2 regions of the Paracoccus aurantius genome follow, and region 2 is predicted to be linked to the other one. Evidence: riboswitches for the same ligand, from Rfam matches in the RefSeq annotation. Region 2 holds a riboswitch; the other holds the start of a gene.
The links. A riboswitch is a leader RNA that binds a small molecule or an ion and turns the genes downstream of it on or off. The one in region 2 is predicted to bind cobalamin.

Region 1 (12,117 bases), on a different contig from region 2:
GGCCAGGATCAGCCCGGTTGAGGTCATCGTGGCGACAATGGTCAACGAAAGCACCGTCAGCAGCCCGTAATGCAGCATTGCCACCGGCAGGCCCGACGCGCGCGCCTGCGCGGGATCGAAGGCATGCAGCATGAGATCCTTCCATTTCAGCAGCAGAACGGCCGAAACCGGAATCGCGATCCAGAGCGCCGTCTTCAGATCATTCGCGCCGACCCCAAGCATGTTGCCGAACAGGATATGGTCCAGATGCACGTCGGAGGTGATCGACGTGTAGATGACGATGCCAAGGCCGAACATGCCCGAAAAGACCACGCCCATCACCGTGTCCTGCTTTACCCGGCTGTTTTCGGACAGGTATCCGGTTGCAAGCGCGGTGACCATTCCGGCTGCGAAGGCGCCGATGATGAGGGGAAAGCCCGCGATATAGGCGATCACGACGCCGGGCAGCACGGCATGGCTGACCGCATCGCCCATCAGGGCCCAGCCCTTGAGCACAAGAAAGCAGGACAGAAGCGCGGTCGGCACCGAGACGATGGCGACGATCAGGAAGGCCTTCTGCATGAACGGAAACTGGAAAGGCATCAGAAGCTGTTCGATCATGGCGCCACCTCCTCGGCGGCAAGGGCTGCGCGTGCCTTGGCACGGGCAGCCAGCAGCCCGTGTTTCGGCGCCCAGATGAAGGTCGCAAGGAAGATCAGCGTTTGCAGAACGACGATGATCCCGCCTGTGGCACCGTCGAGGAAATAGGACAGGTAGGCACCAAGAAAGCTGGTCACGGTGCCGATCGCCACCGACAGCGCGATGAGCCGGGGAAAGCGGTCACAGAGCAGATAGGCCGTGGCCCCCGGCGTCACCACCATGGCGATGACAAGAAAGGCGCCGACGGTCTGCATCGCCGCGACCACGCAGGCCGAGAGCAGGACAAAGAACATCGCCTTCAAGAAAGACGGCCGCAGACCGATCGAGCGGGCATGGCTTTCGTCGAAGAACACGACCATCAGATCCTTCCACTTCGCCAGAAGGATCGCGAGCGTCACGAAGCCGATAAGGGCAAGTTGCAGCGTATCCTCGGGCGTGATCGCAAGGATATTGCCCATCGTGATCGTCTGGACCGAGACGGCCATCGGATTGATCGAGACCATGAAAAGTCCGAGCCCGAAGAACGATGTGAAGATCAGCCCGATCACGACATCGACCTTGAGCCCCGAGCGGTCCGACAGGAACAGCATGGCCGCAGCGGCGAGTCCCCCGGACAGGAAGGCGCCAAGCGCGAAGGGCAGGCCCAGCATGTAGGCCCCGGCCACGCCCGGCACGACCGAATGGGACAGCGCGTCGCCGATCAGCGACCAGCCCTTGAGCATCAGGTAGCTGGAAAGAAACGCGCAGACCCCGCCGACCAGGGCCGAGACCCACATGGCATTCGTCATGTAGCCATATGTGAACGGCTCGAGAAGGATGTTCACTTGTCTTTCTCCCCGCCTTCGGTCTTGTCCCCGGCCAATGTCTGCGTCCGGTCCCCGTAATGGACGAGGGGCCGTTCATCGTCGGAGAAGATCGTGACCTGGCGCGCATCCGGATCGTCGTGCAGAGCCTTGCCACCAAGCGTGAAGTGACGCAGGACGCCGCCGAAGGCTGCTTCGAGGTTCTGGCGGGTGAAGGTGGTTTCGGTCGGACCGTAGCCGAGCACGGTTCCCTTGATCAGAACCACGCGGTCGCAGAATTCGGGAACCGAGCCCAGGTTATGGGTCGAGACCAGCATGACGCGGCCTTCCTGCCGCAATTCGCGCAAGAGCGCGATGATCTGTTCTTCCGTCTGCACGTCGACGCCGGTGAAGGGCTCGTCAAGCAGGATGACCTTGCCGTCCTGCGCCAATGCGCGGGCCAGGAAGACGCGCTTCTTCTGCCCGCCGGACAGTTCGCCGATCTGGCGGTGGCGAAATTCCTGCATGTTGACGCGCCGCAGGGCCACATCGACGGCGTCCCGATCTGCCTGGGACGGACGGCGCAGGAAACCCATATGGCCGTAGCGCCCCATCATCACCACGTCCTCGACCAGAACGGGGAAGGACCAGTCCACCTCTTCGGCCTGCGGCACATAGGCCACGAGGTTCTTTTTCACCGCCTCCTTTACGGTCATGCCGAGAAGCCGGATTTCGCCCTTGGCAACGGGAACGAATCCCATGATCGCCTTGAAAAGAGTGGATTTCCCGGCGCCGTTCACGCCCACCAGCGCAGTCACCGTGCCGCGCGGGATCTCGAAACTGGCATTTTTCAGGGCGGTATGGCCGTTGCGATAGGTCGCCGTCACGTCGCGCGCGATGATCCCGCCCGATTCCGACCGGCTTTCGCTTGTTCGCATTGCACCGTCTTCAACGCGCATCATCTTTGCTTTCTGCCGGAACGGGACGGCGGCCCTGTCGGATAGGAACCTGCTGCGCATGGCTGCGCGGCGGCTAGTCTAGCGGATATCTCGTCCTCAGTTAATGTGGGCGGTCAATCCCTTTGCGACCGTTTCCGAAGTCACCCGCAACAGATCGAGATAAGTCGGAACCGGACCGTCGGGTTCGGAAAGGCTGTCGACGTAAAGCACTCCACCATATTCCGCGCCGGTTTCGCGCGCGACCTGCTTGGCCGGGGCCGTGTTGACCGTGCTTTCGCAAAAGACCACGGGAATTTCGTTTTCCCGGACACCGTCGATCACGCCGCGCACCTGTTGCGGGGTGCCCATCTGGTCAGAGTTCATCGGCCAGAGGTAAAGCTCCTTCAGGCCAAGGTCGCGGGCAAGATAGGAAAAGGCGCCCTCGCAGGTCACAAGCCAGCGCTGAGCCTCGGGGACCTCGCCGATTTCTGCCCTTAGAGGTTCCAGAACCGCGCGAAGCTGATCCTTGTAGGCGGCTGCGTTGCTGGCATAGGTTTCGGCATTTTCGGGATCGTGTTCGGCGAATGATCCGGCGATATTGTCGATATAGATCAAGGCATTCTCAAGGCCCATCCAGGCATGCGGATTGGGCTTGCCCTCATAGGCGCCCGCGGCGATCGGGATCGGCCGGATGCCATCGGTCAGCGTGGCCGAGGGGATATCCCCCAGATTGGCGAGGAATTTCTCGAACCAGAGTTCGAGGTTCATGCCGTTCCAAAGGATCAGGTCGGCATCCTGCGCCCTGACGATATCCTGCGGCGTGGGTTCATAGCCATGGATTTCGGCCCCAGGCTTGGTGATCGAGACGACTTCTGCCTTGTCGCCCGCGACATGGCTCGCCATTTCCGCAAGGACGGTAAAGGTGGTCACGACCTTCATCTTGTCATCCGCCAGGGCCGAGCCCGTCATCAGCGCGGTTGCTGCCAGTGCGCCAAGCAACTGGGCCATCGTCGAAGGCATGGAATTTCCTTTCCGGTTCAGGGCGGGCACGGGCGCGGGCCGCGAGGTCGCCAGATGCAAGCCAGTTGCAGATAGGAATATCGAACTCCAAGCAGTTTGCAAGTGAAAATCATTCTCATCTGATTTGCGGAATGCCACGGTCCGAATGTCGACGCGATGAGGGTCGCGTCGATCCGTGTTCAAGCCATTCGGCAATCGGCGAAGATCGTTCCGTCAGTCCCGGGGACGGCGGCTTTCATCCACGATCCCGGCAAAACGGTCGGCGGCGCGTTTGGGCAGGTCATCGGGAAACGAGATCTCTGCCTGCTCTCCCACCTCGATCAGCATGACCATGCCCATCGCGAAATGCGGCGAACATTTGATGCCGTAGATGCCGGGCCGATCAAGGGTGACCTCGAAACTCTCGTTGATCTTCGATCTGAAGGGCTCGGCCCCGGCGGGGATCATGCCTTCGATCGTTGCGGCATTATGGCTGGGCTGGGTCGGATGGAAGCGCACCGTGTCGCCGGGCGAGATATGCAGATAGGCAGGCTCATAGACCATCGGGCCTGTTTCGCCTCGATTGAGCATATGCACGTCATGGGTCTCGGCAAGGGCGGGGCTGGCCAGCAGCATCAGCGTCAGAAGCGGGGATTTCATGGATCTGTCTCCAGGCAATGGAAGCGCAGGACCTGCATGTTGTCCCGCGGGTCGGTGAGCGTGGTCGCGCCGACGCGAAAGATCGCGCGCAGCAGTTCGGGCGTCAGGATCTGAGGCGGCGGGCCGCAGGCGACCAGGCGCCCCTGAGCCATCACCCCCAGCCGGTCGCATCCCATCGCCTGGTTGAGATCATGAAGGGCGATCACCACGGTCAGCGGCAGTTCGGCCACCAGTCGCAGCAGCGCAAGCTGGTGATGGATGTCCAGATGGTTCGTGGGTTCGTCGAGCAGCAGGACCTGCGGTCGCTGCGCAAGCGCGCGCGCGATCTGCAGCCTTTGCCTTTCGCCGCCGGACAGGGTGGACCAGCATCGTTCTGCCATGTGCTCCATCCCGACGGCGCGCAGGGCCTGCGCAACGATGGCGGCGTCCCTTTCCCCGAAAGGTGCAAGCGCCGAAAGCCAGGGCGTGCGTCCCAGTTCGACGACCTGCCGCGCGCTGAGTGTCTCTGACGTCTCGGCCTGCTGTTCGACCATGGCGAGGCGGCGGGCGACTTCGCGCCGTGACAGGCCCCGCTGTGGCTGGCCGTCAAGCGTGACGCGGCCCTCGGCACGACGCTCGATCCCCGCCAGCAATCGCAGAAGCGTCGACTTGCCCGATCCGTTCGGACCGATCAGGCCGAAGGTCTCGCCCGGGGCGATATCCAGATCGACCCCGTCAACGATGGCGCGGCCTTGCGCGTGAAAGGACAGGTGGGTGGCCGTGATCCTCATGTCCGGCCCCGGATCAGGATGACGGCGAAGGCGGGCGCCCCCACCAGCGCCGTGACCACCCCGATGGGGACGACCTGTCCGGGGATCAGCACGCGCGAAGCCACGTCCGCCGCGATCATGAACATGGCCCCCGCCAGCGCCGAGGCAGGCACCAGCGCGCCGTGGCGCGCGCCGACCAGAAAGCGCATCGCATGGGGAACGACCAGCCCGACGAAGCCGATCGCGCCGACAAGGCTGACCATGACCGCGGTCATCAAGGTGACCGCGCCCAGCAGGACGACCATCACCCGGCGCACCGAAATGCCCAGGGCGGCGGCGGCACTGGCCCCGAAGCTGAAGGCATCCATGGCGCGAACATGGAGAATGCAGGCCAGAAAACCCACGAGCGCGATCGGGACGGCAAGGGTTACATCCGGCCAGCGCACCCCCGAAAGATTGCCGAGCAGCCAGAACATGATCCCACGGGCCTGTTCGGCATTGGCCGATTTCGCGATGAAGAAGCTGGTCAGCGCGTTGAACAGCTGTGACCCCGCGATCCCCGCGAGGACAAGCTGCGCCGACCCGCCGCCCGCCGCGCGGGCGAGGGCGGCGACGATGGCGAAGGCCAGCGCCGCACCCGCGAAGGCACCGGCCGAGATGCCGATGGCCCCCGCGCCGACCCCCATGATCGTGACCGCGACCGCGCCGGTCGAAGCCCCCGCCGAGACGCCCAGCAGATAGGGATCGGCCAGCGCATTGCGCACCAGCGATTGCAGGACCAGCCCCGACAGCGCGAGCCCCGCACCGCATGCGGCGGCAACCAGCGTGCGCGGCATGCGATAGTTCCAGATGATGCCGGCGTCGATCGGATCGACGGCCAGCGCCGCACCCCACAGCTTGTGGGCCAGAACCTGACCCACCTGCGACAGCGGCAGCGGCGTCTCTCCGAGGGTCACCCCGGCCAGAACCGCGAGGAAAAGCACGGCCAATCCTGTGCCAAGGCGGAAAACGGGTCGGCGTGGCAATCTCGCCGTGCCGGGAATGGCCGCCTCGCTCATTTCAGGTCGAGCTTCGGCAGCGCCTCGGCCAGGGTCTCGAGCGCGTCGATATTGCGGATCGAGGGGTCCATGGCATGCGCGTCCAGAACGATGAGGCGATCATGCTTCACCGCGTCCATCTGGCTGGTCACCGGATCGGATTTCAGGAAGGCGATCTTTTTTTCATGATCGTCGGCCTCGAAGCGGCGCCGGTCCATCCTTGCCAGGACGATGACCGAAGGATTGGCGCGGGCAATGGTTTCCCAGCTCACGACCGGCCATTCCTCGTCGCTTTCGATGATGTTCCTGATCCCCAGGGCCTGCATCATGTAGCCGGGCGGTCCCTTGCGACCCGCGACATAGGGGTCGATGTCCATCTCGGCTGACGAGAACCAGAAGACCGCCGAGCCATCCTTGAGATCGAGTGCCTTGGCCTTTTCGATCGCCTTCGCTTCGCGCGATCGCAGTTCGTTCACCAGCGCGGTGCCCTTGTCAGCCACGTCGAAGATGCGGCCCAGTTCAATGACGCCCTGATAGATGCTGTCCATCGAATACATCGACGATCGCGTGCCGTCCGAGCCCTTGGTATTGTCCTTGCCGGTGCAATCCGAGGGCAGGGTGTAGACGGGAATGCCCAGGTCGGCGAACTGCTCGCGCGTGGCGACGATGCCTTGGGGCCCTACATGCCATTCGTATTGCACGGTGACGATCCCCGGGCGCAAGGCCGCAACGCTTTCGAAGCTCGGGTCATTGTCGGCCAGGCGCTCGATCCCGGCATTCTCCATCTGGAACTGCGGAAGGACTTCGGTGAACCAGACCGAGGTGCCAGCGACCTTATCGGCCAGACCCAGAGAATAGAGTATCTCGGTCGCTGCCTGACCCACGGTTACGGCGCTTTCCGGCGCCTTGGCGAAAGACAGATCGACGCCGCAGTTCGAAAGCGTCACGGGCCATGCGGTCTGTGCGCCGACCGGAAGGGTGAGGGCGCTTGCAAGCAGCAGCCCTGCGGGCAGGGTCCTGGTCAACATCTTCGTTCTCCGATCTGAAAACGACCGGAGGGCAGGGGAGACGGCCACGGGCAGGCCGCGTCCCGCAAGGCCACGCAGCAACGGAAGAACGCCCCGACGGATCGGCAGGGTTTCGACATTCGGCACCTCCCCGGACGCCCCGCCCGGATCGCGTTGGTTACATCCGTCGGCAGGTCTCCTGACTGGCGAGTCATCGCGGGATGCGGCCTTCCCATGGCCCGCGGGGCCACAGTGGCTGTATCGCATCCTGCTCGTCGCCTACAGTTGCGGGGGCAGTTCCGGTTCGGGGCAAGGATGGGCCCCGGCGGATTCCCTTTCAATTCCTTTCGGAAACCGACGGGGTCGTCATATGCGCCGCCTGGATGTGATGCAACAGGCGTGATGCGCCCGGCCACGGCGCACTTGCGCGAAAGCCACGCCTTTGGCAGAAGATGGGCGAGGATCATGATAGGGCCCGGCTTGGCGATCAAGGTATCAGGACATGCACCTGCCCTTCCGGCATTCCGCCGGGCGGTCGGGTTCCTGTTGGTGGTGCCCTTTCTCATGCTGTCGCTGATTGCGCAGGGCACCATGGTCACGAGCGGGCCGACCCCGCAAAGCTTCATGATGGTGCTGTGCGGCGCGCATGAGCCGGTCGCGATGGTGATCGACGACCAGGGCAACGTCATTCCGGCCGCCGAACAGGATCAGGACGGCGGCCCGGTTCCGAAGAAGTCGAAATCGCCCTGCGACTGGTCGTCGCATGCTCAGCCCTTGCTGGTCGGTGTCGGGACGATGCCGGTCGAACGTGCCGACGCGGGGTCGCTCGATCTCGCGCCCCTTCCCGAGCAGCGCTTGCTGCGCGCGGAGATCCTGACCCCATCGGCCCGGGGGCCGCCGACTGCCTGATATGGCCCGGAAATCGGGCCAGTTGCAGCCGAACGACCGATCCGTCGGTCACGACCTGTTACAGATCAGGAACAGACACATGATGAAGACTTCTTTTGCCGCCTTCCTTGCCGCGCTGATCTGCGCCGCGCCCGTCACGGCACTTGCCGACCATACCCATGGCGCCGCCGAAGCGCAGGTGCTGGGCGATCTGGCGATTTCGGACGGCTTCACCCGCGCCATGCTGCCCAATGCGCCGGTCGCCGGTGGTTTCCTGTCCATCGCCAACAACGGCACCCAGGACGATCGTCTGATTTCGGCAAGTTCGGACCGCGCGGGCGAGGTGCAGATCCACGAAATGGCCATGCAGGGCCACGTGATGAAGATGCGCGAATTGCCCGACGGGCTGGCGATCCCCGCCGGTCAGACGGTGGAGCTGAAGCCGGGCGGCTATCACCTGATGTTCCTGCAGGTGAAAACGCCCTTTGCCGAGGACGAGAGCGTCCCGGTCACTCTGGTCTTCGAGAAGGCCGGGTCGACCGAGATCGAACTGCCCGTCGGCCCCGCCGACGCGAAGGCCGCTGCGCATGGCCATGGCGGCCATGACGATCATTCCGGTCACTGACCTGCCCTGAGATCCATTCGGCCCGATGACGGGCCGCCCCCCTTGTTTCGCGGGACCGTTTGCGGCCCGCCTGCTTGCGAGCACCGATATGTCACTTCAGGATACGGCCATTGGCCGTCCCGCACGCGCCGCGACCGGCGCGAGCGATCTTTACCGCGCCGTGTGGCGCTGGCATTTCTATGCCGGGCTGCTTGTACTGCCCTTTCTCATCTCGCTCTCGATCACGGGCGCGCTCTACATCTATCGTGATGAAATCGACGCCTGGTATCATGCCGATCTGAAGCGTGTCGCCGTCCAGCAGGCCGATCGCATCGCGCCGACCGCCATGGTCGCATCTGCGCTGCAGGTCGTGCCGGGGTCAGCCTTGAAATACACCGCACCCGCGCATCCCGACAGTTCGGCCGAGATCACCGTCAAGACAGCCGATGGCAAGTCGGCGGTCTATGTCGATCCCTATAGCGGCCTTGTCCTTGGCGCGCTGTCCGATCGCAGCACGCTGATGTGGACGATCCGCTATCTGCACAGTCTCAAGTATTTCGGCACCTATGCGCGCTATGCCATCGAGATCGCAGCGGGGTGGTCCATCCTGCTGGTCGGAACCGGCATCTACCTGTGGTGGCCGCGCGGGCAAAAGGGCGGCGTCCTATCGGTCCGGGGCAGGCCGCAACGTCGCGTGTTCTGGCGCGACCTGCACGCGGTGACGGGGCTGTTCGTCGGCGGCTTCATCGTCTTTCTTGCCATCACCGGCATGCCATGGTCGGGCGTCTGGGGTGCCAAGGTGAATCAATGGGCCAATGGCAACAATTTCGGCTATCCCGACGGGGTGCGGGTCAACGTTCCGATGTCGGACCAGAAGCTGGACGACATCGCCAAGACCTCGTGGACGCTTGAACAGGCGCGCCTGCCTGAAACGCCCAATGTGCAGGATGGCGCGGCGCCGATCTCGCTGGATCAGGCGGTGATGAAGTTCGACGCCCTTGGTCTGCACCCCGGCTATTCGGTCGCCCTTCCGGGCAGGCCCCAAGGCGTCTTCACCGGTTCGGTCTATCCCGATGACCTGAGCCAGCAGCGTGTCATCCATCTTGACCAGTATTCGGGAGAGCCGCTTCTGGACATGGGCTACGGCGATTACGGACCAATGGGCAAGGCGCTGGAATGGGGCATCAATACGCATATGGGGCAGACCTTCGGCGCGGCGAACCAGCTTATCCTTGTGATGGCCTGCATCGCGACCGTGCTGCTTTGCGTCTCGGCCGCGGTCATGTGGTGGAAAAGGCGCCCATCGGGTTCGCTCGGGGTGCCACCGATGCCGTCGGACAAGCGCGTGTTGCGCGGACTGGTCGCGATTCTCGCCCTTGGCGGCATCCTTTTTCCGCTGGTCGGAGCGTCGCTGATCGTAATGCTCGCGCTTGACGCGATCTTCATGCGGTCGCGTCGCTTCGGCGGGGCCGCGGGCTAGATCGCCGCCAACATGGGGCGGCCCGGATCGGGGCCGCCTTTCTCGCGCGCGGACGGATCGGCGGATCATCCCCTTCGCGCGGTATCTATCGCGGATTTCAGGACGCTCATGCGCGTGACGCCGGGAAACAGATCGCGACCCACGACGTAGGAGGGCGCGCCCATCAGCCCCAGCATTTCGGCGATGCCCATATTGCGGCCGACCAGAGCGGTCCACTTGGCATAACCCTTGTCGAAGCTCTCAAGCGCCGCTTCGGGGGAGATGCCCGCCTTGGCGACGGCCTTGTCGATATCGGCATCGGTCAGCCTGCGGCCCTTCATTGCCATCATGGCTTCCACGACCTGAGGGTATTTCCCGCCCGCCACTGACCCCAGCGCGATCATCGTCGCGCGTTCTGAAACCGGTCCGAATACGGGCCAGTCCTTCAGGACCAGGCGGATGCCACCATCCTTGTGCACGAGATCCATCGTTTCGGGATGGGCCTTGCGGCAGAAGGGGCATTGATAATCGAAAAACTCGATCAGCGTGACATCGCCATCCGGGTTGCCAAGCACGGGCTGGTCGGGATCGTGCGTGAGTTCGCGCGGAGACGGACCCGCGATCTGCGATTGCGCGAAGGCGGGCGAAATCATGACGCAGGTCGCGCCAAGCCCCATTGCCAGCGTGTCGCGGCGTGTCGGTTTCATGTGGTTTCTCCTTGCGGGAAATCATCTGCGCGGCTGAGCCAGTCGGTCCCGGTATCGCCGGGCATCGGGGGCGGAGCGATCCGGGATGGGGGCGGGGGCAACAACGTGCCCGGTGGCACCGTGCCCATTCCCGCCTGTTCAAGTTCCAGCACCACGACTCGCGCCCCTGAACGCACGCGTTCTTCAAGGTGGATGGCATCCTGATTGAACATCCGGATGCAGCCAGCCGATGTCGCCTTGCCGATCGAGGAAGGGTCCATGGTGCCGTGGATGCGGTAGAACGTATCCTTGTTGCCCTTGTGCAGATACATGGCGCGCGCGCCCAACGGGTTTCCCGGCCCGCCCGGAAGGCCGTCGCGTAGCGCGGCATAGGTCTCGGGCTGGTCCTTGATCATGTTCTCGGTCGGCCGCCAGCTTGGCCAGTTTCGGGCATAGGGGATATGCGCCTCACCGGCGAAGGCCCGGCCTTCGTCTCCGACCGAGACACCGTAGCGCATCGCCCGGTTGTCAGGCAGCACGTAATAGAGAAAGCGCAGCCAGGGGTCGATGATGATGGTACCCGGCTTTTCGTCGGTCCAGTAATCCACCTCTTGGCGGATATTGCGCTGGGTCAGGTATTTGGGGTCGATCGCATCGATCCGGAATCCGTTATCCTCGGTTGCGGCATACATCGACAGAACCTCGGGTGCGACCGGCGGCACGACCGGGGGCTGTTCCGGTCCGGGTTTTTCGGCACAGGCGCCGAGGGCGAGTGGCAGGGCCAGGATCAGCGCAAGACGGCGCAGCGGAAGTCGCATCAGTTCGGTCCTTTCAGGGATTGCATGCCTGCGCGCAGATCGGCGCGCGAGATTTCGCCAAGGGGTGGCGGTCACGACCATCAAGTTAAGCAGCCCGGCCAGCACCGCCATGCGATCGGCGGACCAGACGAAGGGGCCAAGCGACGGTCCCTGCATCAGCCGTTCCCCGCCGCACGGGCAGAGCGCCGCAATTCACCCGCCGAAATCGTGCCGATGAGACGGCTTCCCGCGACCTCGCGCCGTTCACGGTCAAGGAAGATCATGGTCGGTGGTCCGGCCACGCCCAGTTCGGCCATCAGTGCGATCAGGTCCGGGTTCGGCTCACTGACATCGACCTTGACCCGCGCGAGATCCGAAAGGGCTGCCATGATGTCCGGGTCGGGGAGAAGATCGCGTTCGATGCCGCGACAGGTGATGCACCAATCTGCGGTGACATAGATGATCGCGGGCCGATCGGCCGGGCTTGCGAGCGCCTGGCGCAATGCACCTGCTGACCCGACATCGGCGAAGTCCTGGCCTGTCTCGGCCGGGGCGCGCGCGGCACTCGCAAGGCTTGCAAGCGGTTTCAGCGGATCGCTTCCACCCGATGCGGCGCCGAAGGCCTGCAGGAGACCTGCGACAAGGGCGCTCACGGCAAGGGTGCGGGCGATCGGGGCGATCTCGCGCCCGAACGCGCCAAGATGAATGCCCGTTCCGATCAGAAGAATGGCCCAAAGCGCCAGCGTTGCCTGCCCCGGCAGGATGCGACCGGCGAGCCAGATGGCCATGACCAGAAAGACCAGTGCAAAAATGCCCCGGACATGATGCATCCACTGCCCGGCCCTGGGCAGAAGGGCCGCGCCGAACGTAGC
Region 2 (12,117 bases):
CGGAAAGGCGGTCACCGAACTTGCGCGCTACATTTCCGGCGAGGGTTTTGGCGACAGTCGGCTGCACATCCTCGAAGCGCTGGATGGACCGCGTGAACGGATCACCTCGGCGCGGGCAGATGCCATGCCGAGTGTGGATTTCCTGCATCCGGTCGCCGTCGCGATCGAACCGGCCGGATCGGGCAAGGTCATTCCGCATTGCTCGGGCATAGCCGATGATTTCTTCGAAACGGACGGCCAGATGACGAAGCGCCCGATCCGTGCACTTGCGCTATCGGCATTGGCGCCACGGTCCGGGGAACTGCTTTGGGACATTGGCGGCGGGTCCGGCTCCATCGCCATCGAGTGGCTGCTTTCCGATCCGGAGACCCAGGCGATCAGCATCGAGCCGCGTGCCGACCGAGCCGGGCGGATCGCGGAGAATGCGCAAAGACTTGGCGTGGACCGGCTTCGTGTCGCGATCGGATCGGCACCCGAGGCGCTTGACGGTCTACCACGCCCGGATGCGGTTTTCATCGGCGGGGGTCTTTGCAAGCTTCTGCTCGATGACCTGCGCCAGCGGCTGGCCCCTGGAACCCGGCTTGTCGCTCATGCCGTGACATTGGAATCCGAGGCTTTTCTGGCGGAATGGCATCAGAAGCTTGGGGGGGATCTCTTGCGCGTCGAACTGGCGCATTCGGCCCCGCTTGGCACGCGGCGGGCATGGAAGGCGGCCTTTCCCGTCGTGCAGTGGCAGGTCCGGCTGTGATCGTCGCCGGTTTCGGATTTAGATCGAACGCCAGCGCCGAAAGCCTGGCAGACGCCTTTCGCCAGGCTGCGGATGGCCGTGCCGTCGCCCTTGCCGTGACGGCGGAAGACAAGGCTTCATCTGACGCATTCCGCCAATTCTGCGCGACGCTCGGCATCAGCGGCCGTGGGATAGACGCCGCAACCCTGGCCCGACAGAAGCCCGCGACGCGTTCGGCTGCCTCGATCCAGGCCCGCGGGCTGGGCAGCCTTGCCGAAGCTGCCGCGCTGGCGGCGGCCGGACCGCAAGCAAGACTGCTTGGGCCTAGGGCGGTATCCAGCGATCGAATGGCCACATGTGCCCTTGCCGAAGGAGGCGGATCATGACCGTACATTTCATCGGAGCCGGACCTGGCTCTGCCGATCTTCTGACCCTGCGCGGACGCGATCTGATCGCGGCCAGCCGGGTCTGTCTTTACGCCGGGTCGCTGGTTCCCGAAGCGGTGCTCGGGCATTGCCCGCAAGGCGCGCGGATCGTGAACACGGCCCCGATGGATCTCGACGGCATCATGGACGAGATCCGGACGGCCCATGATGCCGGGCACGACGTCGCGCGGCTGCATTCCGGTGATCTTTCGGTCTGGTCGGCCATGGGCGAACAGATCCGGCGGCTGGAGAACCTGGGCATTCCCTACAGCGTCACGCCCGGAGTTCCGTCATTCGCTGCGGCGGCGGCGGCCCTGGGTGCCGAACTGACCTTGCCCGGAATTGCCCAATCGGTCGTCCTGACCCGGACACCGGGCCGGGCCTCGTCAATGCCGGAACGGGAAAGCCTCGCCGCTTTCGGCGCCACGGGCGCGACGCTTGCCATCCATCTGTCGATCCAGAACCTGTCTCGCGTGGTCGAAGATCTAGTGCCTCATTACGGTGCCGATTGTCCCGTGGCCATCGTCTGGCGGGCAAGCTGGCCCGATCAGAGGATTGTCCGAGCTCGGCTTGAAACGATCGAAGCGGAAATCGGCCAGGGCATCGAGCGGACCGCGCTTATCTTTGTCGGGCGCGCGCTTGGCGCCTCGGATTTCTCGGAAAGCCGGCTTTACGCAGCCGATTACGATCGCCGCTATCGTCCGCAATCCTCGGAAAGCCGGTGGGCGAACTGGACCGCTGGCGATGACTGATACGGCATTTCCTCCGGGCATCATGGCTTCCGCCCCGTCTTCCGGCACCGGCAAGACGACGGTCATGCTTGGGCTTTTGCGGGCGCTGACCGAAGACGGGCTTTGTGTCCAGCCCTTCAAGTCCGGTCCGGATTATATCGACCCGGCATTTCACCGCGCGGCAAGCGGACGCGCGTCGTTCAATCTCGACAATTGGGCGATGGATCAGTCCTTGCTGGGGGCAATTTCGGAACAGGCGACCGGGGCAGACATCTGTGTCGCCGAAGGCTCCATGGGTCTTTACGACGGCGTCGCCACGCGCGGTCTTGCGGGCTATGGATCCAGTGCCGAGACAGCGCTGCGCATGGGTTGGCCTGTCGTCCTTGTCCTTGATGTGAGCGGGCAGGCCCAATCCGCCGCGGCTACCGCGCTGGGATTTGCCCGATACTCGCCGGAACTGCCCTTTGCCGGCGTGATCCTGAACCGCGTCGCCAGCCCCCGTCACGAAAGGTTGGCCCGGGTGGGGATGGAAAAGACGGGCATCCCTGTTCTTGGTGCGCTACCGCGTCGCGGTGACCTGACGTTGCCCGAACGGCATCTGGGTCTTATCCAGGCGGTTGAGCATCCCGATCTCGAAGCGGCGATCTCGGGCTATGCCGCATTCCTGCGCGAACATGTCGATCTGTCGGCGATCCGCGCGGCGGCCTCCTCTGGGCCTGCGCCCGCGCCGGGCAGGCTGCCGCCTCCGCCCGCCCAAAGGATCGCGCTGGCACAGGATGCGGCATTTTCCTTCACCTATCCGCACCTGCTCGAGGGCTGGCGGAATGCGGGTGCCGAGATCATGCCGTTTTCGCCGCTAGCCGATGACCCCCCCGATCCCGCGGCCGATCTGGTCTGGTTGCCGGGCGGCTATCCCGAGCTTTATGCCGGTCAGATCTCCTCGGCCCGGAGATACACGGAAGGCCTGCGAAAACATGCGGCAACCCGTCCAGTGCATGGCGAATGCGGCGGCTACATGGCGCTGGGAAAGGCGCTGATCGACAAGAACGGGCAGGCCCATCCCATGGCGGGGCTGCTCGGGCTTGTCACATCCTACGAAAAGCGCCGACTTCATCTTGGCTATCGCCGCGCAGTTCTTGCTGCGCGGATGCCGGGTCATCTGCCCGAAGCGGTGCTGCGGGGGCACGAATTCCACTACTCGACAATCATCGAACAGCCGGACCCGCCGCTGGCTGCGGTGACCGATGCGGACGGCAACCCGGTCCCCGAGACGGGATCACGACGCGAAAAGGTCACCGGAACATTCTTTCACATGATTTCCGCCGAGACAGCGTAGCCGGTTATTCCCGCACGGCATTTGAACTTGCCGAAAAAGGTCGCGGCTGAGATAGTCGGGCGCGACGGTGCCGCCGGACAGCGGCTGAAAAGGGAACCGGGTGAAGGACCCGGACTGCCCCCGCAACTGTGAGCGGAGAGCGCTTCGGCAGACCACTGGCCCCTTCAGGGGCTGGGAAGGGCCGGGTGGCGCGGTGACCCGCGAGTCAGGAGACCTGCCGTCGGATTCGACCTCATGCCGCAATCGCGGCGCATCGGTCGCCGGAGGGGCGATCCAGAAAAAGGACAACGGAATGCATATTGAACCTGGGATCGTGGACAGCGCAAAGATGGTCTTTGCATATGCCACCGCCGCCGGTGCCGCTGCCTATACCGCGCGGATTGCCTCGAAGGATATCGGGCTGCATGGCGCGGCGTCGCTGTTCGTTCGGAGCCTGACTGCCGGGGCGGCGACATTCGTTTTCTTCGAAGTCCTGCCGCATTTCCCGGTTGGCGTGTCCGAGGTGCATTTCATCCTGGGAACCACGCTTTTCCTGATCCTGGGTGCCGCTCCGGCGGCCCTGGGGCTTGCGCTCGGGCTGCTCGTCCAGGGCATGTTCTTCGCGCCGACCGATCTGCCGATGTATTTCGTGAACCTCACGACGCTTCTGGTCCCGCTTTTCGCGATCGAGCAATTGGCCCGACGCGTCATTCCCATGGATACGGCCTATGTCGATCTGAAATATGCCGATGTTCTGAAGCTGTCGCTGGCCTATCAGGGTGGGGTGGTCGCCTGGGTTGCCTTCTGGGCGATCTATGGCCAGGGCTTCGGCATCGAAAATCTGTCTTCGGTCGCAAGCTTCGGCGTTGCCTATATGCTGGTCGTGCTGGTCGAGCCGATTGCCGACCTGATCGCGCTTGCCGCCGCGAAGGCCATGCGCCCCACGGCGCCGAACCGTTGGGTCGCACAACGGCTTTACACGGCCTGAGCCCGACAAAACCCGTTTTCAGCCGGGCCCGCTCTGTCGGGTCCGGCCTTTCCATACATAAAGGCTCGTCATGCAGGATCTGTGGCTTGTAGGCATCGGCACGGGCAATCCCGCCCATGTCACCTTGGAGGCGGTCGAGGCACTGCGCAATGCAACTCTGATCCTGGTGCCCCGCAAGGGCGCTGGCAAGGAAGATCTCGCTGACCTGCGCCATGACATCCTGGCTCGCATCGGCGTGTCAGCGGCCGTGATCGAATTCGACATGCCTGTCCGGGATGAAAACCTGCCCTATGTCTTGCGGGTGAATCGTTGGCACGATCAGATTGCGGCGATATGGGCGCGGACAATCGCCGAAGCACGTCCGGAAGGCGGCCCGGTTGCGCTGCTTGTCTGGGGTGATCCGGGCCTTTACGACAGCACGCTGCGCATTGCATCAAGGCTCGATCCGCGCCCCCGTATTCGGGTGGTGCCCGGCATCACGGCGCTTCAGGCACTGACCGCGGCCCATGCGATTGCATTCAACACGGTGAACGGCGCGGTCACCGTCACGACTGGCCGCAGATTGCGTGACCACGGCTGGCCGATCGGGGCCGAGACGGTCATCGTCATGCTGGACGGCGAATGCAGCTTTCAACGGTTGAACCCGGCAGGGCTGCATATCTGGTGGGGTGGATTTCTGGGCATGCGACAGCAGGTGCTGGAATCCGGTCCCCTGGCCGAGGCAACGCCCCGGATCTTGAAGGCGCGTGCCGAAGCACGCGAAAGGCACGGCTGGATCATGGATACATATCTTCTGCGGCGTGACACCGTCAAAGGCTGACCCCGCCCAGCAGCGCTGCACGGATTATGCGCGCAGGCGGGGATTCATGGGCCGCCACCTTTCATATGTCTTGACAAATTCAGTGCAACGGCATGGATAACGCCGACCGCAAAAGCATTTGAAGGAGGGCGTCGTGGACAGTTTGGAAAGCTTTCTAGGACAGGTCGGAGGCATCGTCTGGGGTCCCTACATGCTGATCCCGCTGCTGCTGGGAACGGGCCTCTATCTGACCGCGCGACTTGGCGGCATCCAGATCGTGCGGCTTGGCGCCGCCCTGCGTCTGGGCCTGCTGAAGCGTCATGACGATGATGCAGAGGGCGATATCTCGCAGTTCGAGGCGCTGACCACGGCAATGGCTGCAACCGTCGGCACAGGGAATATCGTGGGCGTGGCGACAGCGATCAGCGTGGGCGGTCCGGGCGCCCTGTTCTGGATGTGGATGACCGCGCTTTTGGGCATGGCGTCGAAATATTCCGAGGCTTTTCTGGGCGTGCGCTTCCGCACGACCGACGAGGTCGGCGAAAAGAACGGTGGGCCCCAATATTATCTCGAGCGTGGCATTCCGAACGCCTTCGGAAAGTTCCTTGCATTGTCCTTTGCGATCTTCGCGGTCTGTGCCTGCTTCGGCATCGGCAACATGACACAGGGCAACTCGATCGCCTCGAACCTTGAGCGGAGCTTCGCGCTGCCCACCTGGATGACCGGGCTGGCGCTTGCGGCACTGACGCTGGTCGTTCTCGTCGGGGGCATCAAGACGATCGGCAAGGTCACCGCCGGTCTCGTTCCGGCGATGATCCTGTTCTATGTGCTGGGTGCGCTCTATATCCTGCTCGTCAATATCGGATCGGTCCCGGCCGCCATTGGCCAGATCTTCGGCTCGGCCTTCAGCGGCAGTTCGGCCGTCGGCGGCTTTCTTGGCTCGACCATCATGATCGCGGTGCAATACGGCGTCGCGCGCGGCATCTTCTCGAACGAATCCGGCATGGGCTCTGCCGCGATCGCCGCCGCTTCGGCCCAGACCACGCATCCGGTCCGTCAGGGCCTGGTCTCGATGACCCAGACCTTCATTGATACGATCATCGTCGTGACCTGCACCGGCCTTGTCATCATCACGACAGGCGTCTGGCAAGAGGTCGATCCGCAGACCGGGCAGCAGATCTCGGCGGCGATCATGACTGGCCAGGCCTTCAGCCACGGTCTTCCGGGCTCGTGGGGACACTGGATCGTCACCATCGGCCTTGTGCTTTTTGCCTATTCGACAATCCTTGGCTGGGCGTATTACGGCGAGCGCAACATCGAACGCCTGCTTGGTCATGGCGCGGTGATGCCGTTCCGGGTGCTCTTCTCGATCGTGGTGTTTCTGGGCTGCACCGTGCAATTGGGCGTGGTCTGGAATTTCTCGGACGTGATGAACGGTCTCATGGCTATTCCGAACCTGATCGGCCTGCTGATCCTCTCGGGGCTGATCGCGCGCGAAACGCGGCATTATCTGAAGCACGATCCGCGACTGGAGGCGAGCAGGGCCGAAATCGAGGCCTTCATGGCGGGCGATCCCGGCTGGGAGGAATGGAAGATCAGCGAGCGGCAGCGCTGAGATTTCGGCGCGTTCGACTGAACGGTTTCATCATCGGAATGGCCCGGCACTTGCCGGGCCATCGCCGTTTCATGGATATCGGCAATGATGCCGATTGCCGGAAATGACGAGACGTTCTGGCCGAAAAAGCCTGCCTGATGCGCAAGCATGGTCCGAATGCTCTGGCATTTTCCGCGCCGCTTACCCATTAGCTTCTCGACAAGACAAATTCCGAGAGACGTGATGGGCTATTTTCCTGACTGGCGCCCCGCATCGGGCGCCACGGTTCTGCCAGACGAAAAGCTTCCGATGGCCGCCGCAGTGCCGATGAGCCTGCAGCACCTGTTGGCGATGTCCGGCTCGACCATCCTCGCTCCGCTGATCATGGGGTTCGACCCCAACGTCGCGGTCTTCTTTTCGGGGATCGGCACGCTGCTGTTCTTCTTCATTACCGGTGGACGGGTCCCGAGCTATCTGGGTTCATCTTTTGCCTTCATCGCGGTGATCATGGCGGCAACCGGCTTTGCGGGCGGCGGTCCGAACCCGAATATTCCGGTGGCCCTTGGCGGGATCATCGCCGCGGGTCTGATCTATGCTCTGATCGGGCTCGTCGTCATGGCAATCGGCTCGGGCTGGGTCGAGAAACTGATGCCTCCGGCCGTCACGGGGGCCATAGGGATGGCCATCGGCCTCAACCTTGCTCCCGTTGCGGTAAAGCAACTGGCCGGCACCGCGACACATCTCACGATCGCCTTGCTGACCGTGCTTTGCATGGCGCTCGTCTCGGTCTATGGACGTCAGGGAACCCGCCGCATCGCGGTGCTGATTGCACTGATCTTCGGCTACGCCCTGGTCCTCGTTTTCGGGAACCTTCTGCAGTTCGTTCCGGGCATTGATTTCTCGGCGGTGGCCGCAGCGCCTTGGTTCGGCATGCCCCATTTCGTCGCGCCGCGCTTCGAATGGGGGGCGATCGGCCTCATCGCCCCTGTCGCGATCGTCCTCGTGGCCGAGAACCTTGGCCATATCAAGGCGCTTGGTTCGATTACCGGCCAGAACATGGACCGCTATATCGGCCGAGGCTTCCTGGGCGACGGTCTTGCCACGATGCTGGCAGGCGCAGGCGGCGGGACGGGCGTCACCACCTATGCAGAGAATATTGGCGTCATGGCGATGACCAAGGTCTATTCGACGCTGATCTTCCCCATCGCCGCCGCAATCGCGATCCTGCTGGGGCTTTCGCCGAAGTTCGGAGCCATCCTGCAGACGATCCCCGCACCGGTTCTGGCAGGTCTGGCGGTTGCTGTCTTTGGACTTATCGCATCGGCCATGGCGCGGATCTGGGTCGACAACAAGGTTGATTTCTCGGACCCCCGCAACCTCTTCACCGTCGGGGTCGCCCTGATCTTCGGTGCCGGGGACTTCACAATCAATATCGGCGGCTTTGCCTTGGGTGGCATCGGCACGTCGACCCTTGCCGCTCTGGTCCTGTACCAACTGCTGGGGATGGTGCGAAGGTAAGCCTGGCTCTCATGCGGCCGTCATGGCCCGTCGCCGAAAGGCGCGGGCCATTTTCATTTCCGGATGACGAAATCCGCTCGGCAAGCGGAGGACCCACGCGGAAAAGCTGATCACAAAGGTTGGAAGAGCGATCGAAGACCTGGTCTTTGCCTGGCACGGGAAACATGCAAATTAGACATATATGCTGCCAGTTGGCTGGATAAGTTCAGCCAACACATATTCGCGAACATTGGCCTTTCCGGCTCGTGCGCGTGCTGCTATGGTTGTTTCGTTACTGAAGCTTTCGACCAATACCCATTTGCCGTGCCAAGGGGGTAGACTTGTCAGACGCTCACGACAGAACTCAGGTAAATCATTTCTCTCGCGGACAGCGGATACGGGAGTTGGCCGTGTTCTTGCTGCTGGCATTTGCGATCTGGCCGATCATTTCGGTCGCTTTCGTCGGGGGCTATGGGTTCCTGATCTGGATCTACCAAATCTTCGCAGGACCACCAGGCCCACCATCGGTCGGGCACTGATCCGGATATGCCAGCCGCCGCCAGCATATCCCGCCGACAGCTTCTGAAGGGCAGGGCGCAGCCGAAGCCCTTCGAGCCAAGGCCGCCCGGGGTCGATCCGATTTCGGTCGCGTCCTGCACGGGCTGTGGCGAGTGCCTTGAGGTTTGTCCCGAGCGAATTCTTGCATTGCGGGATCTGCGGGTCGTTCTGCTGCCCGAGATGGGCGAGTGCATTTTCTGCGGCAAATGCGCCGAGGTCTGTCCCGAGCCGGTCTTTTCCGAATCTCGCCTCATGGCGCATCTGGTGGACATCTCGGGCGATTGTCTCGCCAGGGCGGGGATTACCTGCATGACCTGCCGCGATGCCTGTCCCGAAGCGGCAATCTCGATGCGACCGCGGATAGGCGGTCCATTTCTGCCGGTTCTTGATCCGGAGCTTTGCAACGGCTGCGGTGCCTGCGTGGCGCCCTGTCCCAGCCAGGCGATAACCGCGATTCCAAGGGAGTATTCGGATGAAGGATGACGTCTGGCATGTGTCCTCGGCGGTTGTCAGCGTGATGCCGGGCGCCATGGAAGCCGTGCTTGCGGAAATCGGTCAGCACCAGAATGTCGAGGTGCATGGTCGCGACGAACGCAGGGTGGTCGTCACCATTGAAGGTCGCAGCAGCGGCGAACTTGGCGAAAAGCTTACTCAAATCAACCTGATCAACGGAGTTCTCGGCGCCAATATGGTGTTCGAACATGCCGAGAAGCTGGAGTAGAGAAGATGAGTCTTGATCTGACCAGACGGAACTTGCTGAAGGCACATGCTGCTGCACTTGCCGCTTCTGCGGCCGGACTTCCGGCCTCGGTTCTGGCGCAACCCGTGCCGGGGGGCGTCGAGGCTTTGCAGATCAAATGGTCGAAGGCGCCATGCCGGTTCTGCGGGACCGGTTGCGGGGTCATGGTCGGGGTCAAGGATGGCAAGGTCGTCGCCACCCATGGCGACATGCTGGCCGAGGTGAACCGGGGACTGAACTGCGTCAAGGGCTATTTCCTTTCTAAGATCATGTATGGCGAGGACCGCCTCACCACACCTCTGATGCGCAAGTCCGGCGGCGTTTTCGACAAGGATGGCGAATTCGAACCGGTCACTTGGGACGAGGCCTTCGACACCATGGCCGCGAAGGTGAAGGAAGTGCTCAAGGAAAAGGGGCCCGAAGGCGTCGGGATGTTCGGTTCAGGGCAATGGACCGTGCTCGAGGGCTACGCCGCAACCAAGCTGATGCGCGCTGGCTTCCGTTCGAACAATCTCGACCCGAATGCCCGGCACTGCATGGCCTCGGCCGCCGTGGCCTTCATGCGGACCTTCGGCATCGACGAACCGATGGGCTGCTATGACGATTTCGAGCATGCCGATGCTTTCGTGCTCTGGGGTTCGAACATGGCCGAGATGCACCCGATCCTGTGGACGCGCCTTGCGGATCGCCGCCTCGGCACGCCGGGGGTGAAATGCGCGGTGCTGTCGACCTTCACCCATCGCTCGATGGATCTCGCGGATATCCCGATCGTCTTCAAGCCGGGAACCGATCTCGCGATCCTGAACTACATCGCGAATTACATCATCGAGAAGGGCGCTGTGAACCAGGACTTCGTCGACAATTACACCACCTTCGTGAAGGGCACGACCGATATCGGCTACGGGCTGCGCCCCGAGCACCCGCTTGAGCAGAAGGCGACCGGAGTCGCCACCGCGGACAAGATGGAGCCCGCAGATTTCGAGGCCTACAAAACGCTCGTCTCGGAATACACGCTGGACTACACCAGCAAGCTGACCGGGGTCGAACCGGGCTTCCTCGAAGAGCTGGCCGCGCTCTATGCCGATCCCAACAAGAAGGTCATGTCACTTTGGACCATGGGCTTCAACCAGCATGTCCGCGGGGTCTGGGCGAACCAGCTGCTTTACAACATCCACCTTCTGACCGGGAAGATTTCCGAGCCGGGCAACTCGCCCTTCTCGCTGACCGGCCAGCCCTCGGCCTGCGGCACGGCGCGCGAGGTCGGCACATTCGCCCACCGCCTGCCGGCCGACTTGGTGGTCACGAATCCCGAACATATCAAGCATGCCGAAGAACTGTGGAAGCTGCCGCATGGGCTTCTGAACACCAAGCCCGGCTTCCATGCCGTGCTGCAGGACCGGATGTTGCATGACGGCGTGCTGAACTTCTACTGGATCCAGGTGAACAACAACCTGCAGGCCAGCGCGAACAGCTCGGGCGAAGCCTATCCCGGCTATCGCAATCCCGACAACCTGATCGTGGTATCAGATGCCTATCCGACGGTCACGGCGATGGCCGCCGACATCATCCTGCCCGCTGCCATGTGGGTCGAGAAAGAGGGCGTCTATGGCAATGCCGAGCGGCGCACCCAGGCCTGGCACCAGCTTGTCGACGCGCCCGGCGATGCGAAATCGGACATGTGGCAGATGGTCGAATTCTCGAAGCGCTTCACCACGGACGAAGTCTGGCCCGCCGAGATCTTGGAGGCTAATCCCGAATACAAGGGCAAGACGATCTACGAGGTCTGCTTTGCCAACGGTCAGGTGGACAAGTTTCCACTGACCGAGATCCGCGAGGATTACGCCAACCCCGAGGCGCAGGATTTCGGCTTCTACATCCAGAAGGGCCTGTTCGAGGAATATGCCAGCTTTGGCCGCGGCCATGGCCATGATCTGGCCCCCTATGACACCTACCAGAGCGATGAGGTCCGGGGCCTGCGCTGGCCGGTCGTCGACGGTGAGGAAACGCTGTGGCGCTTCCGCGAAGGGCTCGATCCCTATGTCGAGGCCGGAAAGGGCGTGCAGTTCTACGGCAACGCGGATGGCCGCGCAAAGATCATCGCCGTGCCCTACGAGCCGCCAGCCGAAAGCCCGGATGAGGAATTCGATTTCTGGCTGGTGACGGGCAGGGTGCTCGAACATTGGCATTCCGGCTCGATGACCATGCGGGTGCCGGAACTCTACAAGGCATTCCCGGGGGCAAAGGTCTTCATGAATGCGACCGACGCACGCGAGCGCGGTTTCAATCAGGGCATGGAGGTAAGGGTCATCTCGCGGCGCGGAGAAATCCGTTCTCGCGTCGAAATCCGCGGCCGCAACCGGATGCCCAAGGGCGTGATTTTCGTGCCCTGGTTCGATGCAAGCCAGCTGATCAACAAGGTCACGCTGGATGCCACGGACCCGATCTCGAAACAGACCGACTTCAAGAAATGCGCCGTTAAGATCGAGGCCGTATGATGAAACCGCTTCGGACCATCCTTGCGATTGCTCTGTGCTGCGTAGCCTCCATCGCCGCAGCCCAAGGGATTTCAGAAGAGCCCCCAGAACTGACCGGCCCCAAACCGGATCCGATGGAGTCGATCTCGGCCGCCCCGCTCGAGCGATATGTCACTGATGACGTGCGTCAGATGCGGGCCTATCCCGAGCAGCCACCGATCATCCCGCATTCGATCGAAGGCTATCAGCTTTCGGTCAATGCAAACAGGT

Region 1: linked by a shared signal. The riboswitch ahead of RGQ15_RS20870 (ABC transporter substrate-binding protein) and the one ahead of RGQ15_RS11785 (energy-coupling factor ABC transporter permease) in region 2 are both predicted to bind cobalamin.

The regions. Positions count from the first base shown of each region.
Region 1 covers NZ_JAVQLW010000005.1:134,977-147,093, forward strand. The annotation lists gene RGQ15_RS20835 (metal ABC transporter permease) at 1-600, opposite strand, end outside; gene RGQ15_RS20840 (metal ABC transporter permease) at 597-1,463, opposite strand; gene RGQ15_RS20845 (manganese/iron ABC transporter ATP-binding protein) at 1,460-2,380, opposite strand; gene RGQ15_RS20850 (metal ABC transporter substrate-binding protein) at 2,477-3,367, opposite strand; gene RGQ15_RS20855 (pseudoazurin) at 3,593-4,018, opposite strand; gene RGQ15_RS20860 (ABC transporter ATP-binding protein) at 4,015-4,788, opposite strand; gene RGQ15_RS20865 (FecCD family ABC transporter permease) at 4,785-5,825, opposite strand; gene RGQ15_RS20870 (ABC transporter substrate-binding protein) at 5,822-6,832, opposite strand; cobalamin riboswitch at 6,984-7,185, opposite strand; gene RGQ15_RS20875 (hypothetical protein) at 7,277-7,720, shown strand; gene RGQ15_RS20880 (copper chaperone PCu(A)C) at 7,800-8,324, shown strand; gene RGQ15_RS20885 (PepSY-associated TM helix domain-containing protein) at 8,413-9,783, shown strand; gene RGQ15_RS20890 (DsbA family protein) at 9,849-10,469, opposite strand; gene RGQ15_RS20895 (L,D-transpeptidase) at 10,466-11,422, opposite strand; gene dsbD (protein-disulfide reductase DsbD) at 11,422-12,117, opposite strand, start outside.
Region 2 covers NZ_JAVQLW010000001.1:2,354,173-2,366,289, forward strand. The annotation lists gene cbiE (precorrin-6y C5,15-methyltransferase (decarboxylating) subunit CbiE) at 1-748, shown strand, start outside; gene RGQ15_RS11770 (cobalamin biosynthesis protein) at 703-1,113, shown strand; gene cobM (precorrin-4 C(11)-methyltransferase) at 1,110-1,904, shown strand; gene RGQ15_RS11780 (cobyrinate a,c-diamide synthase) at 1,897-3,219, shown strand; cobalamin riboswitch at 3,268-3,455, shown strand; gene RGQ15_RS11785 (energy-coupling factor ABC transporter permease) at 3,512-4,186, shown strand; gene cobF (precorrin-6A synthase (deacetylating)) at 4,257-5,006, shown strand; gene RGQ15_RS11795 (alanine/glycine:cation symporter family protein) at 5,140-6,600, shown strand; gene RGQ15_RS11800 (solute carrier family 23 protein) at 6,823-8,097, shown strand; gene napE (periplasmic nitrate reductase, NapE protein) at 8,418-8,615, shown strand; gene RGQ15_RS11810 (ferredoxin-type protein NapF) at 8,623-9,117, shown strand; gene RGQ15_RS11815 (chaperone NapD) at 9,107-9,355, shown strand; gene napA (periplasmic nitrate reductase subunit alpha) at 9,361-11,868, shown strand; gene RGQ15_RS11825 (nitrate reductase cytochrome c-type subunit) at 11,868-12,117, shown strand, end outside.